Regions from separate parts of the Sphingopyxis sp. Root1497 genome, predicted to be linked through region 2. Evidence: riboswitches for the same ligand, from Rfam matches in the RefSeq annotation. Region 2 holds a riboswitch; the other holds the start of a gene.
The links. A riboswitch is a leader RNA that binds a small molecule or an ion and turns the genes downstream of it on or off. The one in region 2 is predicted to bind cobalamin.

Region 1: another riboswitch for cobalamin. It lies ahead of metE (5-methyltetrahydropteroyltriglutamate--homocysteine S-methyltransferase); the one in region 2 lies ahead of ASD67_RS01395 (TonB-dependent receptor plug domain-containing protein).

What each region holds. Positions count from the first base shown of each region.
Region 1 covers NZ_LMGF01000003.1:979,531-984,030, forward strand. Annotated here, with positions in the region: gene metE (5-methyltetrahydropteroyltriglutamate--homocysteine S-methyltransferase) at 1-1,333, opposite strand, end outside; cobalamin riboswitch at 1,450-1,663, opposite strand; gene ASD67_RS08060 (peptidylprolyl isomerase) at 1,781-2,476, shown strand; gene ASD67_RS08065 (outer membrane protein assembly factor BamD) at 2,539-3,333, shown strand; gene recN (DNA repair protein RecN) at 3,380-4,500, shown strand, end outside.
Region 2 covers NZ_LMGF01000001.1:303,059-307,558, forward strand. Annotated here, with positions in the region: gene ASD67_RS01385 (tryptophan halogenase family protein) at 1-134, shown strand, start outside; gene ASD67_RS01390 (sugar porter family MFS transporter) at 197-1,606, opposite strand; cobalamin riboswitch at 1,780-1,998, shown strand; gene ASD67_RS01395 (TonB-dependent receptor plug domain-containing protein) at 2,176-4,080, shown strand; gene ASD67_RS01400 (ABC transporter substrate-binding protein) at 4,080-4,500, shown strand, end outside.

The sequences.
Region 1 (4,500 bases), on a different contig from region 2:
GAAAGGAGCCGATCGTCGTCGTCGGAAAGGCGGGCAGGGCGAGCCGGTCGCGCTGCAACGCGCGGCGGTCGGCGAAGGGCGAGCGGCGCTCGACCATCGCCGCGTCGATCGCCGCCATGCGTTCCTGTACCGCCGGGTCGTGGATGCGCGGCGAACTGCGGCGCGTCCCGGCGGCGGCACGCGCAGCGGCAAGCGCGTCGGCCACTGTGTCCTCGCCTTCGTTGAGCGCTCGGGCGATCGTCGCCAGCTCGCCGACCTTCTGCACCGCAAAGGCCAGCCATTGCGCGATTTCGGGATCGAGCCGCTTTTCGAGCGCGAGGTCCACGGGCGTATGGAGCAGCGAGCAGGACGGCGCGACGACGATATCGCGCGTCGCGGCGATCGGCGCGATGCGCGCCAGGATCGTATCGAGATCGGCGCGCCAGATATTGCGTCCGTCGATCACCCCCAGCGACAGCAGCATCGCCTTCGGCACGCGGGCGCAGATCGCGCCGAGCTGTTCGGGCGCGCGGACGAGGTCGATGTGCACGCCGTCGACCGGCAGTCCCGCGACGAGCCCGAGATTCTCGCCGAGGCCGCCGAAATAGGTGGTGAGCATCAGCTTGACCCCGGTGCCCGCCAGCCGCGCATAGGCGTCGGCGAAGGCGGCATGTTGCGCATGGTCGAGGTCGAGGACGAGGCAGGGTTCGTCGACCTGGACCCAGTCGGCGCCGGCATCGGCAAGCGCGGTCAGGATTTCCGCATAGACGGGGAGCAGGGCGGGGAGCAGCGACAGCGGTTCGACCCCGCGCCCTTTCGCCAGCATCAGGTAACTGACCGGACCCAGCAGCACCGGGCGGGTGTGATAGCCGAGCGCCTTGGCCTCGCGAAACTCATCGACCAGCCGTGTCGACGACAGGCGAAAGACCTGCCCCGCTTCGAGTTCGGGCACCATATAATGATAGTTGGTGTCGAACCATTTGGTCATTTCCTGCGCGGTCGCGTCGAGGCTGTGGGTGCAGCCTTGATGGCCGGCGCCGCCCTGCGTGCCGCGCGCCATCGCGAAATAGGTGTTCAGCCCGACCGCGGCGCCGTCCCATCGGTATCGCGCCGGAATGGCGCCGACCATCGCCGAGGTGTCGAGCACATGGTCATAGAGCGAGAAATCGCCCGAGGGCAGGATATCGGCGCCGAGCGCGCGCTGGCGCGCCCAGGTCGCGGCGCGCAGCGCGGCGGCGCCTTCGCGCAATTCCTCTTCGTCCTTCTTGCCCGCCCAATAGCCTTCGAGCAGGAATTTCAGTTCGCGGCGCGGGCCGATGCGGGGGAAACCGAGCGTGGCGACGGTGATGGCCATGTCTTCAAACCTTGCGTTGGGCAAGGGACGGGCCGGACCACAAGCAACGGCCGATGCGTCCGGCAGGACAAGCCCGGGCGCAGCCATGCATGCGACCAGACCGGACACCCCGCCGGAGGACGTTATCTGACGAGGCAGGTCTCCTGGCTCACGGATCGACGCGGGGGTCTGGCCTTCCCGGTTCCTTGCCGAACCAGTGACACGTATCGACCACCGCTCACCGCTTACAGTTGCGGGGGCAGCGCCGGCCTTGCCCCGAAAGGCGCACCGGCTTCCCGTCTTAGCCCCATGTCCTGCCGGACGCGGGGAACCTCGACCAGCCTAGAATAGCTCCGACCGGCGAGCTGTCAATACGCATATAAAGATTTCTTTATATGTTGATCCGCGCACCATCCGCCGTTGCGAAGGGGGTCGCCAGCGTGATGGTTTTTCGCTTATGCTGGCGCGATGCTGACGATGATCCTTCCGGCGCTCGCGCTTGCGGCCCAGGCCGCCCCGGTCCCGCCCCAGACGACGCAATTGCCGCCGCCGATTCCGCCCATCGCCGGCCCGGCCGCGCCGCTGGTCGAGGTCGATACGCGCCCCTTTGTCGCACTTACCACCGACCTCGGCACGATCGTCGTGCGGCTCGAGGACAAGCGCGCGCCGATCACCTCGGGCAATTTCCTGCGCTATGTCGACGGCAAGCGCATGGACGGTTTCAAATTCTATCGTGCGACGCGCAACTGGGGTCCGGCGAACCAACTGGTCCAGGCGGGCAACCGCGGCGACCCGCGCACCAACTTCGCGCCGATCGCGCACGAACCGACGACGACGACCGGACTCACCAATTGCAAGGGCGCGCTGTCGATGGCGCGGCTCTACCCCGGCGACGCGACCAGCGACTTCTTCCTGTTGCTCGGCGACATCAAGGGTTTCGACGCCGATGCGCCCGGCGGCGACGGCGCGGGCTTCGCGGTGTTCGGCGAAGTCGTCGCGGGCGCCGATGTCGCGGAGAAGATTTTTGCCGCGCCGGTCTCGCCGACTGCGGGCGAAGGGGTGATGCAGGGCCAGATGCTCGACCCGATGGTGACGATCAAGACCGCACGCCGCGTTCCGGCGCCCGCGAACGCGCCGGCGGGTTGCGTGGTCAAAGCGCCGTAATTCCGCGCCGACACCCCCATCATTTATTTTGCGTTCATCCGCGCTGTGGCTATACCGCGCCCATGACTCAGCGTCCCACCCTGCGCGCCTCGACGCGCCTGCTCGCCGCCGCCCTTGTGATCACCCCCCTGCTGGCCGCTTGTGCCGGGGGCAGCGGCGTCAAAAAGGACACGCGTTATGTCGCGCGCGACGTCAACACGCTGTACCGCGCGGCGCAGGACCGGCTCGACCGGAACCAATATGGCCTCGCCGCCGCGCTGTTCGACGAGGTCGAGCGCCAGCATCCCTATTCGCCCTGGGCGCGCCGCGCACAGCTGATGAGCTCGTTCAGCTATTATATGGACCGCGAATATGCGCCGGCGATCGAGGCGTCGCAGCGGTTCCTGTCGATCCACCCGGGCAACAAGGACGCCCCCTATGCCTATTATCTGATCGGCCTCAGCTATTATGAGCAGATCAGCGACGTCACCCGCGACCAGAAAATCACCCAGCAGGCGCTCGCCGCCTTGGGCGAAGTGATCCGCCGCTATCCCGACAGCCGCTACGCCGCCGACGCGCGGCTCAAGGTCGATCTGGTGCAGGACCATCTCGCGGGCAAGGAAATGGAAATCGGCCGGTTCTACCAGCGCAGCTCGAACTGGCTCGCCGCGTCGATCCGCTTCCGCGAAGTGACCGAGAAGTTTCAGTCGACGAGCCACACCCCCGAGGCGCTCTATCGCCTGACCGAATGCTATCTCGCATTGGGCGTGCCGTCGGAAGCCAAGAAGTCGGCCGCGGTGCTCGGCGCCAACTACCCGGGAAGCAAATGGTATGAGCGCGCGTATCAGCTGATGCAAAAGAATGCGCCTTCCGCGTAACGCGCGGGGCGTGGATTCGCTTTTTGTTCTGATGTAAGGGCGGGTCATGCTGACGGCCCTGTCCATCGCCAATATCGTCCTGATCGAACGGCTCGACCTCGATTTCGCGGCCGGGCTCGGCGTGCTCACCGGCGAGACCGGGGCGGGCAAGTCGATCCTGCTCGACGCGCTCGGACTCGCGCTCGGCGCGCGCGCCGACAGCGCGCTGGTCCGCCAGGGCAGCGACAAGGCGCAGGTGACCGCGAGTTTCGCGGCCCCCGCACCCGACACGCCGCTCGCCGCGCTGTTCGCCGCAAACGACATCGGGATCGAACCCGGCGAACCCTTGCTCGTCCGCCGTACGCTGCGCGCCGATGGCGGCAGCCGCGCCTTTCTCAACGACCAGCCCTGCTCGGCGGCGCTGCTGCGCGAAGTCGGGGCGCATCTGGTCGAAATCCACGGCCAGCACGACGATCGCGGCCTGCTGGCGCCGGCGGGGCACCGCGCGCTGCTCGATACCTATGGTCGCTGCGACAGCGCGGCGGTCGCTGCGGCGCATGGCGAATGGCGCAGCGCCGAAATGCGTCTCGCCGCCGCCCGCGCGTCGCTCGACGAGGCCGAGCGCGATCGCGACTGGCTGACCCACTGCGTCGCCGAACTCGCGACCCTCGCGCCGCAACCGGGCGAAGAAGCCGAACTCGCCGAAGCGCGCAGCGCGATGCAGAAGGGCGAGCGGATCGCCGGCGATATGGGCGCGATCATGGCGGCGTTCGAGGGCAGCGATAGCGGCCCCGCGCAATTGCGCGCCGCGGCGCGTCGGCTCGACCGGCTCGCGGGTGACCATCCGCTGCTCGCCGAGGCGCTCGCCGGCCTCGACCGCGCGATCATCGAGGCCGACGAGGCCGAGCAGCGGCTGAACGAGGCGGCGCGCGCGCTCGAATATGACCCGGCCCGGCTCGAAGAGACCGAAACGCGGTTGTTCGAACTGCGCGCGATGGCGCGCAAACATCATGTCCAGCCCGACGAACTGGCCACCCTCGCGGGCGACCTCGCAGCACGGCTCGACGCGATCGAGGGCGGCAGCGAGGGCCTCGCGAGGCTCGAGGCCGAGGTTGCGGCGAAAGCCGCGGCCTACACCCATGCCGCGACCGCGCTGTCCGACGCGCGCAGCAAGGCGGCGGCGCGGCT
Region 2 (4,500 bases):
ACGATCCCGTCGCCGAGCTGATGCCGATCGAGCAGACGCGCGACCGGCTGCGCCAGATCAAGGCGGCGGTGACCGCATCGGTCGACCATATGCCGCGCCACCGCGACTATATCCGCGATCATTGCGCCGCCTGATCGGCGCCACGGAAAAGGGGACCGGTCGCCCGGTCCCCTTTGAAGGCGTCGCTGGGACTCGCTCAGCCTTCCATGGCTTCGAGCTCCTTGCCCTTGGTCTCGACGATGAAGCGCTGGACCAGGAAGAAGCTGATCACCGCGCAAATCGCATAGAAGCTGTAGCTCACCGCCAGCCCCAGCCCGACCGCCATGATCGGAAAGGTGAAGGAGATGAGGAAGTTGGCGAACCACTGGAAAAATCCGCACACGGCCAGCGCCGAGCCGCGGATCTGGTTCGGGAACATTTCGCCCAGCATCACCCACATAATCGGGCCCCAGCTGAGGTTGAAGAAGATCACGTACAGATTGGCCGCGATCAGCGCGAGCGTGCCGAGCGACGACGAGAGCTGGAGCTTCCCGCCGGCATCGAGCGTGCCGTTGGCAAAGGCATAGACGAGCGCGAACAACGTCACCGCCATGCCCGCCGAGCCGATCAGCAGCAGCGGCTTGCGGCCGATGCGATCGACGAGCAGGATCGTTCCGAAACAGGCGGCGATCGACACGATCCCCGACACGATGTTGATCTGCAGCGACTGGTCCTCGGTAAAACCGGCGAGCTGCCACAGCGTCGCGCCATAATAGAAGATCACGTTGATCCCGACGAGCTGCTGGAACACCGCGAGCAACAGCCCGGCCCAGACGATCGGCCGTACCCCGCCCTTCACCGGATCGAATATGTCGGACAGGCGCGGGCGATGGTCGGCGCTGAAGCTGGCCCTGATCTCGTCGACCTTGGTCGCGGCGGCGGCGGCGCCGAACAGGCGGGTCAACACCTTGCCGGCCTCGTCGATCCGCCCCTTCGACACCAGATAGCGCGGGCTTTCGGGAATGAAGAACAGCGCGACGAGAAAGACCGCCGCCGGCACCGCCTGCATCAGGTACATCCAGCGCCACGCCTCGATCCCCGCCCAATAGGGCGCGGTCGATGCTCCGGCGCTGGCGGCGAGGAAATAATTGACGACGAAGGCGGCGGTCAGCCCGGTGATGATCATGATCTGTTGCACCGTCGTCATCCGGCCGCGGATATGGGCGGGCGCGACCTCGGAGATATAGGCCGGCGACAGCACGCTCGCGGCGCCCACCGCCATGCCGCCCATCATCCGGGCGACGACGAACAGCGGCTGGGCATGGGCAAAGCCCTGGATCAGCGCGCCGATGAGGAACAATATCGCCGACAGGATCATGACGTTGCGGCGCCCGATCGCGTCGGCGAGCGTGCCGGCAAGAAAGGCGCCGATGAAGCAGCCGATCAACAGCGATCCGACGGTGAAACCGAGCCCCGCCTCGCTCAGGGAGAACGCCGACCGCAACCCGTCCTGGGTGCCGTTGACCGCCCCGCTGTCATATCCGAACAATAATCCGCCGATCGTCGCCACCGCGACGATCGCCGTAATGAGCGCCAGATTGGTCTGGCCTCGCGACGCTGTGTTCATTCACCTCTCCCAAGGTTCTGTTATGGTAGCGCTATCATGAAGGGCAAGCCGCGCGCGCGCAAGCCCCATTCACGCCGCGGCCGGAACGCCTGTCCGCGACGGCGACCGCGATAAAGCCGATTGCGAAAGCGCGGCATTGCTCTATGGGCTTGCGCCGCGGGGGCCTGGCCCCCGCAAGATCGCGCCGGTGCCCGAAAGGGCTTAAAACGGGAACACGGTGAGAAGGCCCCGCTCGGGCTTTCGACTCCGAGGCTGTCCCTGCAACTGTAAGCGGTGAGCGCGATGCACCGGTCCGGACTCCTTGTCGGGGCCAGCCACTGGGGCAACCTGGGAAGGCGTGCATCAAGCTGTGACCCGCGAGCCAGGAGACCTGCCAGCGCACCGGTCGCTCTTGCCTTGGTCCAGGGGATGGTCATGGCACGGTAATCCTCCGTCTGAGCGACGACCTGTGCGGCTGGGGCCGCATCGGTGCGTGGTGACGGAGCGACTTGTGCCCGCCCTTCGCCTGCACCGACCGGTTCGCCGGTACGCCCCCGCCACTTCGCTCTGGCGCAAAGGGGGCTTATCCCATGTTGAAGACCGGTTTCATTTCCCTCCTCGCGCTGACGGCGGCGACGCCCGCCTTCGCGCAGTCCAATCCCGACGAAACATCGACCGACGCGAACGGTGATACCATTGTCGTCACCGCCAGCGGCGTCGAACAGAGCCGCACCGAAACGGGCCACACCATTTCCGTTATCACGCGCGACGATCTGGAAACATCGCAAGTGACGTCGATCAGCGACGCTTTAAACCTCGTGCCAGGCGTAGCTGTCGCACAAAGCGGACCCGTCGGATCGCAAACCAGCGTGTTTATCCGCGGCGCGGAAAGCAGCCAGACGCTGGTGCTGATCGATGGCGTGCGGATCAATGATCCTTCGACGCCCAATGGCGCGTTCGATTTCGGTGGATTGCTTACGGGCAATATCGACCGGGTCGAGGTGCTGCGCGGTGCCAATTCGGTCATCTGGGGCAGCCAGGCGATCGGTGGCGTCATCAGCGTGCAAACCGTCGCACCCACGGACACGCTGTCGGCCAATGCTTTCGCCGAATATGGCAGCCATGACACCGCCAAAGTCTTTGGCAATGTGTCGGGCAAGAGTGGGGTCATCTCCGGCAGCGTCGGCGCCGGCTATTATCGCACCGACGGTATTTCGTCGCTCATCGGCGGCACCGAACGCGATGGGTACAGGAACTTCTCCGCCAACGGAAAGTTGCTCGTCGAATTCTCGCCTGCCCTCGCACTCGATCTGCGCGGTTATTACAACAAGGGCCGGATTGAATATGACGACGCCTTTGCCTTTCCGGGCAACCCGGCAAATTCCATTCCCGAATCCGATAACGAACAGTTCGTCGGCTATGCCGGGTTGAACCACGACCTGCTCGACGGCAAGTGGAGGGGGCGCCTGTCGTACAGCCGTACCGACCTGACCCGCAAAGGCAGCGAGGATGGCGCGACCGGTCCTTTCAACTACAATGTTTTCACCGCGCGCGGCAAAGTCGACCGTTTTGCCTATGACGGCAATGTCGACTTCGGCATCGCGTCACTGGTTTTCGGCGGCGCCCATGAAGAGACGTTCGCCAGCACTTTCTATCCCTTGGGCGGTGACACCACACCCACCAGGTTCAAAAGCGACTATTCCAGCTTTTACGGACAGATTGGCGTACACCCGTTTGACGGCCTGACGGTCAACGGCGGCGTGCGATACGAAGATCATTCACAATATGGCGACCACACAAGCTTTGGTGCCGACGCGGCCTATACGCCCAATGATGGCAAGACCATATTCCGCGCGAGCTATGCCGAAGGTTTTCGTGCGCCGACGTTGAGCGAGGCATTGCCGCCATTCGGCAACATCAATCTGAAACCGGAAACCTCCAAAGGCTTTGACGCCGGAATCGAGCACAGTTTTATCGATCGCAAAGTCACGGCGACCGCGACCTACTTCCATCGCAAAAGCAACGACCTCATCGCTTATAATCCCGCGACATTCCAATCGGAGAATATCGGGCGGGTGAAGTCGGAGGGCGTCGAGCTTGGACTTATCGTCCGGCCCAACGACAATCTGGACGTGCGGGTGAATTACGCACTGGTCGATGCTACCACTCGCTCCCCGGGGGCCAATTTTGGCAACCAGCTTGCCCGCCGCCCAAGGGACAAAGCGAGTTTCGTCGCCGACTGGAAATCGCCTTGGGGCCTGAAACTGGGTGCAACGATTGCCCTGACCGGCGACAGTTTCGACAATATCAACAACAGCTTCGCCAATCGCCTCGACGGATACTGGCTGACCGCCGTGCGTGCGGCTTTCCCAATCACCGATCAGCTCGAAGTTTATGGCCGGATCGAAAATCTGTTCGATGAGGATTATGTGGTTGTCAAAGGCTATAATACTTACGGTCGCACAGCCGCCATTGGTATCCGCGTAAAAATCTGATGCAGGGGGTCGGCCTGGCGTCTGTGTTTGCCGCCGCGGTGCTGCTGGTTTCGACCGGCAGCGCCGTGGCGCCGCCCGACGCCGGGCCGCCGCCTTCGAAGCCACTGCGCGTCATGTCGACGAACCAGTGCACCGACCAGCTGGTGCTGGCGCTGCTGCCGCCCGAACGGATCGTGTCGGTGACCTGGCTGTCGCGCGATCCGTCGGGATCGCTGATGGCAAATGCCGCCAGGCGGGTCGGGATCAATCACGGCCTCGCCGAGGAAGTCGTTCAGCAACAGCCCGATCTGATCGTCGCCGACCGTTTTTCGAAACCGACGACGCGGGCGATGCTCAAACGGCTCGGCTATCCGATGATCGAGGTCGACGACGCGACCAGCTTCGATGCGATCCGCGCCAATGTCCGGCAGGTCGCGCGGG